2 regions of the Massilia endophytica genome follow, and region 1 is predicted to be linked to the other one. Evidence: predicted binding sites of a transcription regulator. Region 1 holds the regulator's gene; the other holds the start of a gene.
What was found. Region 1 encodes NrdR, which represses ribonucleotide reductase genes. Its sites were predicted from a motif close to CACNANATNTNGTG; they were not measured.
Positions count from the first base shown of each region.

Region 2: the regulator NrdR is predicted to act here: its motif matches at 1,643-1,656, upstream of LSQ66_RS17990 (ribonucleoside-diphosphate reductase subunit alpha).

Region 1 is NZ_CP088952.1:1,036,419-1,040,689, reverse strand. It holds gene LSQ66_RS04785 (pilus assembly PilX family protein) at 1-398, opposite strand, end outside; gene LSQ66_RS04780 (PilW family protein) at 402-1,460, opposite strand; gene pilV (type IV pilus modification protein PilV) at 1,457-1,996, opposite strand; gene nrdR (transcriptional regulator NrdR) at 2,096-2,566, opposite strand; gene glyA (serine hydroxymethyltransferase) at 2,570-3,817, opposite strand; ZMP/ZTP riboswitch at 3,906-4,005, opposite strand; gene LSQ66_RS04760 (SDR family NAD(P)-dependent oxidoreductase) at 4,158-4,271, shown strand, end outside.
Region 2 is NZ_CP088952.1:3,924,414-3,928,684, reverse strand. It holds gene LSQ66_RS17995 (sigma-54-dependent transcriptional regulator) at 1-1,388, shown strand, start outside; gene LSQ66_RS17990 (ribonucleoside-diphosphate reductase subunit alpha) at 1,741-4,271, shown strand, end outside.

The sequences.
Region 1 (4,271 bases):
AAGGGGCCCTGCCCTGTCTGCATGTCCGCGCCGGTGAACTGGCCATGGCTGGCGCTGGGCCCATCCGCGATATCCACCGCCTGCCAGGCAGGCGGCGCGCCCTCCCCCGCCGCGCACAGGCCCGCCGCATCGCCCCTGCCGCAGCCGGGCACAAAGCTCTCCGCGCGCCCGCTATCGAACATGGCCTGGCGCCCGGGGCCCGCCTTGCCGTCGATATCGCGTTCCGCGTCCATCAGGGCATCCTCCGCCGCCTGGAAGGCAATGTGGCGGTCGCGCTCCGCCCGCGCGGCCTTCTCGCCGCTCAGCGCCAGCTTCGCCGCCGAGGCGCCCAGGATCAGCACGCCCAGCAGGAGCAGGATCGTCAGCAGCAGCGTGATGCCGTCCTGCCGGGTGCGCATGGCTCACCTCTGCGCATTGCGTACCGCGTAGCTGGCTTCGAAAAGGCGCCGCGTGCGCTGGCGCAGGTCCGCAGGCAGCCGCGCTTCGTCGATGACGGCGCCCGCGTCCCCCGCCGCGGCATACGCCGGACCGAACAGGCGGTAGACGACGGGTTCCGTGTCCCGCCGCGCTTCCGCCCCGCCGTGCAGCAGCAGGGCCAGGCGCAGGCTGGCGACGCGCTTCCAGTGCGTCCGGCGGCGCAGGTCCGCTTCCCGGGCGGCGGCGGTCGCGCCTTCCAGCACCAGGTCCGCGTCCAGCGCTTCGATGCCCCGCGCGTTCAGGTAGCGGTTGGGAACGCCGTCGGGCGGCGTGTCCGTATCCAGGCCATAGAGCACCTGGAAGCTGTCCACGCCGCGCACGATGGCGTCCGAGCTCCAGCTGCTGTCGCTGAGGTACTTGCAGCGCAGCTCCGCTTCGCCGTCGTCGCTCCGGGCGACGTAAAAGATGCTCCAGGCCGCGCCCCGCGGCACCGCGAATCCCGCGCAGTTGAGGACCGAGCCGTCGCCGCCGCCTTCTCCGGAGCCCGCATAGCGCAGCGCCAGCACGTCGCTGCCGTTGACGGCGCCCGCCAGCGGATTGCCGATCCCCGCGCTGCTGTGGCCGAGGCTGGCTGCATCCAGTCCCGCGACGGCCGCCTCGCCATTCCCGCCCGGCCATGCGTCCGTTTCGAGATTGACGAAGCTGCCCTGCCTCAGCGCCTGCCCAACCAGCTCCAGCGCGAAGCGGCCGTTGTCGTTCAACTGGGCGTGCGCCGCATGCTGCGTGAAATTGCCGCCCGCACTCACCAGCATCGCGCTGGCCGTGAGCGTGACCAGCAGCCCGACGGCCAGCGCAACCAGAATCTCGGTCATGCCGAAGCCGCCCTCGCGCCGCGGCGCAAGCAGCCGGGCCGGGCCCATCCGCGCGGGCTGGCGCAAACGTGGTGGCGGCGGCTGCCGATCCGGCGCATCGCCCTTCGCCGGGCCACCATAGGGCGCGGCGCTCAGTCCCTGCCCTGCGGGCGGAGTGCGCAGCGGCTTCATGGCAGGCTCCCCAGCGGCATGGCCAGCACGGGATGTTCGCGCCCGGCGCCGCCGGCTGCCGCTCCGGCAGGCTGGCGCATGCGCCAGCCCACTTTCACGACGATGGGCGCATCGCTCTCGCCGCTGCAGGGCCAGCGCCAGCGGCCTCCCTGCCAGCCCATGCGGTCGCGGCACAGGCGGATGCGCGCCAGCGGGAGCATGCTGGCAGCCAGGCGCTTGATGTCGGCGATGTCCATGGCTGCCAGTTCGGCGGCGGAACAGGCGCGCGCGAAACAGGCGGCAGAGGATGCAGGAGATGGTTCGCTGGCGGCGTCGAAATCCAGCGTGAGATAGGAGGCCTGCTGGCCGGGATTGGCGCGCAGCCGTTCCAGCGCGCCCGCCGCCAGCTGCGTGGCGTTCGACAGCAGGGCCGATTCATGGCGCGCCCGCAGCGCATGCAGCTGCATGGCCAGGCCGCCCACCATGCCCAGCGCCAGCACCAGCACGGCGATCAGCACTTCCAGCAATGTAAAGCCCGCTTGCGATGCGCGCAGCATAGACCCTCCGGACGAACGCTCTATCCTGGAACGTTAGCCTTGGGGCCTTTTGAACGGTTGAGATAAATCAAACGTGCGCGGGCGCGCACGCGGGGCGGCTTACTCGGCGCGCGGCTTGCTGCCGCGCCCCGCCTCCTCGATGGCATCCTGGAATTCGGCCAGGTCCTCGAAGTTCTTGTAGACGGAGGCAAAGCGGATATAGGCTACCTTGTCCAGGCGCTTCAGCTCCTGCATCACCAGCTCGCCGATATGGCCGGAATCGACCTCGCGCTTGCCGCTGGTGAGCAGCTTCTCCTCGATCGACTGCACCGCCAAATCGACGGAGGCAGCCGCCACGGGCCGCTTGCGCAGCGCCAGCATCAGGCTGTCGCGCAGCTTGGCGGGGGAATACTCGGTGCGGCTTCCGTTCTTCTTCACCACATACGGCATCGAGAGCTCGATGCGCTCATACGTGGTGAAGCGCTTGTCGCATTTGCCACAGCGCCGGCGGCGGCGGATCGCGTCCCCTTCCTCCGACACGCGGGTGTCGAGGACGTGAATCTCGTCATGCTGGCAGAACGGACACTTCATGAATCAGGCAGCGTAGACCGGGAACTTATCGGCCAGCACCTTCACGGCCGCCTTCACGCGCTCGATGGTGGCGGCGTCGTGCGGGTTGTCCAGCACGTCGGCGATCAGGTTGCCCACTTGCTCGGCTTCGGCCTCGCCGAAACCGCGCGTGGTCATGGCCGGGCTGCCCAGGCGGATGCCCGAGGTCACGAAAGGCTTCTGCGGATCGTTCGGGATGCCGTTCTTGTTGCAGGTGATGTGGGCCGAACCCAGGATGGCTTCCGCTTCCTTGCCGGTCAGGTTCTTGGCGCGCAGGTCCACCAGGAACACGTGCGACTCGGTGCCGCCGGACACGATGCGCAGGCCGCGCTTGATCAGGGTCCTGGCCAGCACGTCGGCGTTCTTCACCACCTGCTGCTGGTAGGCCTTGAACTCGGGGCTCAGGGCTTCCTTGAAGGCCACGGCCTTGCCCGCGATCACGTGCATCAGGGGGCCGCCCTGGATGCCGGGGAAGATGGCGGAGTTGATGATCTTCTCGTGCTCGGCCTTCATCAGGATGATGCCGCCGCGCGGGCCGCGCAGGGACTTGTGGGTGGTCGAGGTCACGAAGTCGGCGTGCGGCACCGGGTTGGGGTACAGGCCGGCGGCGATCAGGCCGGCGTAGTGGGCCATGTCCACCATGAAGTAGGCGCCCACGGCCTTGGCCACTTTGGCGAAGCGCTCGAAGTCGATCTTCCTGGAGAAGGCCGAGGCGCCGGCGATGATCAGCTTGGGCTTGCGCTCGTGGGCCAGCTTTTCCATGGCCTCGTAGTCGATGTCCTCTTCGGCGGTCAGGCCGTAGGACACCACATTGAACCACTTGCCGGACATGTTCAGCGCCATGCCGTGGGTCAGGTGGCCGCCTTCGGCCAGGGACATGCCCATGATGGTGTCGCCAGGCTTCAGCACGGCGAAGAACACGCCCTGGTTGGCCTGGGAGCCGGAGTTCGGCTGCACGTTCGCCGCTTCCGCGCCGAAGAGCTGCTTGACGCGGTCGATGGCCAGCTGTTCCACCACGTCCACGTATTCGCAGCCGCCGTAGTAGCGCTTGCCGGGATAGCCTTCGGCGTACTTGTTGGTGAGCTGGGAGCCCTGGGCTTCCATCACGGCTGGCGAGGTGTAGTTCTCCGACGCAATCAGCTCGATATGGTCGTGCTGGCGCTTGTTCTCGTTCTGGATGGCGCCGAACAGTTCCGGGTCGATGCTGGCGAGGGTGTGATCTTTAGCGAACATGAATAACTCCGATGAGTAAGACTGGCAGATTGGATCGAATGAGGGACGCCGGGAGCGGCAAAGGCAGCCTCTTCGCGCAAATTCCATCGGTGGCTGCCCAGGCGAACGGCTTATCTGACATCTCACGTTCCCCGGTGGAAGCCCACCTTTCGCGGACCAGCCGCTTTTCGCCAGTTACGTGAGACATAAATGGAGCCCAGATTGTAAGTTAAGTCACATCGCAGAGCAAGGAAGCCCCGGCAAGGTTTCCCAATGGAAATATTGTCAGGCGCCGCCAGCACGGCGGCCAGGCGCTTCGGCTACAATCGGACCAGTTCACTTTAGCAATGAAGGACCCGACATGATCGTATTCATCACCGGCGCCACCGCCGGTTTCGGCGCGGCGATGGCCCGCGTGTTTGCCGCCGGGGGCCACAAGGTCCTGATCGCGGGCCGCCGCGAGGACCGCCTGCAG
Region 2 (4,271 bases), 2.5 Mb from region 1:
CCCTGCAGGAGGCGCGCGGCCTGTTCGCGGCGGGGGATTACCAGCTGGTGCTGACGGATATGCGCCTGCCGGACGGCCTGGGCCTGGAGCTGGTGCGCGAGGTGTCGGCCAGCGGCCGCAACACGCCCATCGCCGTGGTGACGGCCTTCGGCAGCGCGGACAACGCCGTGGTCGCGCTGAAGGCCGGGGCCTTCGACTATGTAAGCAAGCCCGTGCAGCTGGACCAGCTGCGCGTGATGGTGCAGTCCGCCCTCAAGCTGGATTCGGCCTCGGCTCCCGCCGTCCCGCGCGGAGAGCCGGTGGACAGCCGCCTGAAAGGCGACTCCGCCGCCATGCAGGCCCTGCGCGCCCAGATCGCCCGCCTGGCCCGCTCCATGGCGCCCATCGCCATCACCGGCGAATCGGGCAGCGGCAAGGAAGTGGCGGCGCGCGAGATCCATGCCCAGAGTTCGCGTGCGGACCAGCCCTTCGTGGCCGTGAACTGCGGCGCCATTCCCGAGGCCCTGATGGAGGCCGAATTCTTCGGCTACCGCAAGGGCGCCTTCACGGGCGCCGCCGACGAGCGGGACGGCTTCTTCCAGGCCGCGAACGGCGGCACCCTCATGCTGGACGAGGTGGCCGACCTGCCGCTGGCCATGCAGGTGAAGCTGCTGCGCGCCATCCAGGAGCGGCGCGTGCGCAAGATCGGCGCAACGGCCGAGGAACCGGTGGACGTGCGCATCATCAGCGCCACCCACCAGGACCTGGCGCGCTGCGTGGAGCAGGGCAGGTTCCGGCAGGACCTGTTCTACCGCCTGAACGTGATCGAGCTCTCGCTGCCGCCCCTGCGCGAGCGCCTGGACGACCTGCCGGTGCTGACCGACGCCATCCTGGCCCGCCTGGCGCGCGGCGGGGAAAAGCCGAAGCTCGGTCCCGGCGTGCTGGAAGCGCTGGCGGGCTACAGCTTCCCCGGCAATGTGCGGGAGCTGGAGAATGTGCTGGAGCGGGCGCTCGCCTATTCGAACGACGGCGTGATCGATGCCGCCGACCTGTCGCTGAAGGGCGCCGCCGTCGCCGCGCACGCCCCCGACGCCCCGGCCGCCTCGGCGCCATCGTCCGCCGCCGCGCCAGCGGAGGCATACGCGGCTCCCGCATTCGCCGCCGGCGACAGCGCAGCGCCGCCCGCCGCCGGGCCTTCGGCATCCACCCGCATGCCCCCGCTGCCCGACCTCTCCGTCCTGCCGGACAACCTGCCGGCCTACCTGGAAATGGTCGAGCGCGAGATCATCCAGCGCGCCCTGGTGCAGACCCAGTACAACCGCACCCAGGCCGCCCAGCTGCTGGGCATCAGCTTCCGCCAGCTGCGCTACCAGATGCAGAAACTGAACATCCAGGCCCCCAATTCCTGAGTCCACGCGAGACCGCCGCATCGACTATAATGCCGCTCCCGCGCGCCGGAAGGGCGTAATGCTGTGGCGAAAATGCTGTCTCTTGCACAATAAAAAGGCAGCAAAAAAGTGATGGTTAGTGCTTGCTTTCGCCAAGCGCCTAGAGCTATCCGCAGGTCCAAAAAGTCAATAAGAAAAACGCAAAATTTTTTAGCCGGGACCGCTTGTCTCTTGTAAGGTGCGTCACTACAATTAGTGCGTCACTTAGAACCCCTCACTAAATCTAGTGGTATTAGTTGCTTTACATTAAAAGTTGCTTTTGCATAATAAGAGCACTCTACAAACCTTCGCATGCTGTTCTCAGGGAGCTGAAATGCAATCTACTCAAGACATGACCACCAATCCAGCAGCGCCTCTCGCAGGCGCAGCAGGCGCGCCATCCGGCGGCCTGACGACGCCGGCCAGCGCGCTGGGCGACTACCGCATCATCCGCCGTAACGGCGCGGTCGTCGCGTTCGAACCGTCGAAGATCGCGGTCGCCATGACCAAGGCCTTCCTCGCTGTGAATGGTGGCCAGGGCGCCGCGTCCGCGCGCATCCGCGACTTGGTGGAACAGCTCACGAACAGCGTGGTCAACGCGCTGGTGCGCCGCCAGCCATCCGGCGGCACCTTCCACATCGAAGATGTGCAGGACCAGGTGGAACTGGCCCTGATGCGCTCCGGCGAACATGAAGTGGCGCGCGCTTATGTGCTGTACCGCGCCAAGCACATGGAAGAACGCCGCCTCAAAAAAGAGGCCGCGGGCGCTGGCGCCATCGCCGAGCCGCAGCTGCACGTCACCGAGAACGGCGCGCGCCGTCCGCTGAACATGCAGGAAGTGCGCGACCTGATCAACGCCGCCTGTTCCGGCCTGGAAAAACACGTCGATGCCGACGCCATCCTGGCCGAAACCGTGAAGAACCTGTACGACGGCGTGCCAGTCGAAGAGCTGCACAAGTCCGCCATCCTGGCTGCCCGCGCGCTGATGGAAAAGGACCCAGCCTACTCCCAGGTCACCGCCCGCATCCTGCTGCACACCATCCGCAAGGAAGTCTTCGGCAAGGAGACCCCGCAGGCCAAGGCCGCAGCCGAGTACATCGAGTACTTCCCCAAATATATCGCCAAGGGCATCGAGAACGAGCTGCTGAACCCCGAGCTGGCCAAGTTCGACCTGGCCAAGCTGTCCAAGGCCCTGGTGGCCGACCGCGACCTGCAGTTCGGCTACATCGGCCTGCAAACCCTGTACGACCGCTACTTCCTGCACGTGCGCGATATCCGTATCGAGATGCCGCAGGCCTTCTACATGCGCGTCGCCATGGGCCTGGCCCTGAACGAAGACAACCGCGAAGCGCGCGCCATCGAGTTCTACAACCTGCTGTCGACCTTCGACTTCATGTCGTCGACCCCGACCCTGTTCAACTCCGGCACGCTGCGCTCCCAGCTCTCCTCCTGCTACCTGACCACCGTGTCGGACGACCTGGAAGGCATCTACGACGCCATCAAGGAAAACGCCCTGCTGGCCAAGTTCGCGGGCGGCCTGGGTAACGACTGGACCCCGGTACGCGCCCTGGGCGCCCACATCAAGGGCACCAACGGCAAGTCGCAAGGCGTGGTTCCCTTCCTGAAAGTGGTGAACGACACCGCCGTGGCGGTGAACCAGGGCGGCAAGCGCAAGGGCGCCGTCTGCGCCTACCTGGAAACCTGGCACATGGACATCGAGGAATTCCTCGACCTGCGCAAGAACACCGGCGATGACCGCCGCCGCACCCACGACATGAACACCGCGAACTGGATTCCCGACCTGTTCATGAAGCGCGTGATGGAGAAGGGCGACTGGACCCTGTTCTCGCCATCGGACTGCCCGGACCTGCACGACAAGGTGGGCAAGGCCTTCGAGCAGGCCTACCTGGGCTATGAAGCCAAGGCGGCTGCGGGCGAGATCCGCGTGCACAAGAAGATTGCGGCCCTGGACCTGTGGCGCAAGATGCTGTCCATGCTCTTCGAAACCGGCCACCCATGGATCACCTTCAAGGATCCTTGCAACATCCGTTCGCCGCAGCAGCACGTGGGCGTGGTGCACAGCTCGAACCTGTGCACCGAGATCACCCTGAACACCAACGACAGCGAAATCGCCGTCTGCAACCTGGGTTCCGTCAACCTGCCAGCCCACATGAAAGAGGGCAAGCTGGATCACGTGAAGCTGCAGAAGACCATCCGCACCGCCATGCGCATGCTGGATAACGTGATCGACATCAACTACTACGCCGTGGACAAGGCCCGCAACGCCAATATGCGCCACCGTCCGGTGGGCCTGGGCGTGATGGGCTTCCAGGACTGCCTGCACATGATGCGCGTGCCTTACGCCTCCCAGGAAGCGGTGAGCTTCGCCGACACCTCCATGGAAGCGGTGTGCTACTACGCCTACCTGGCCTCGACCGAGCTGGCCGAAGAGCGCGGCCAGTACGAGTCCTACAAGGGTTCCCTGTGGGATCGCGGCATCCTGCCGCAGGACTCCGTCAAGCTGCTGGCCGAAGAGCGCGGCGGCTACCTGGAGCAGGACCTGTCCTCCGCCATGGACTGGACTCCGGTGCGCGAGCGCATCAAGCAGTTCGGCATGCGCAACTCGAACTGCGTGGCGATCGCCCCGACCGCGACCATTTCGAACATCATCGGCGTGTCGGCCTGCATCGAGCCCACCTTCCAGAACCTGTACGTGAAGTCCAACCTGTCGGGCGAGTTCACCGAGATCAACGCCTACCTGGTGCGCGACCTGAAGGCGCGCGGCCTGTGGGACGAGGTCATGATCGCCGACCTGAAATACTATGACGGCTCCCTGTCGAAGATCGACCGCGCTCCCCAGGACCT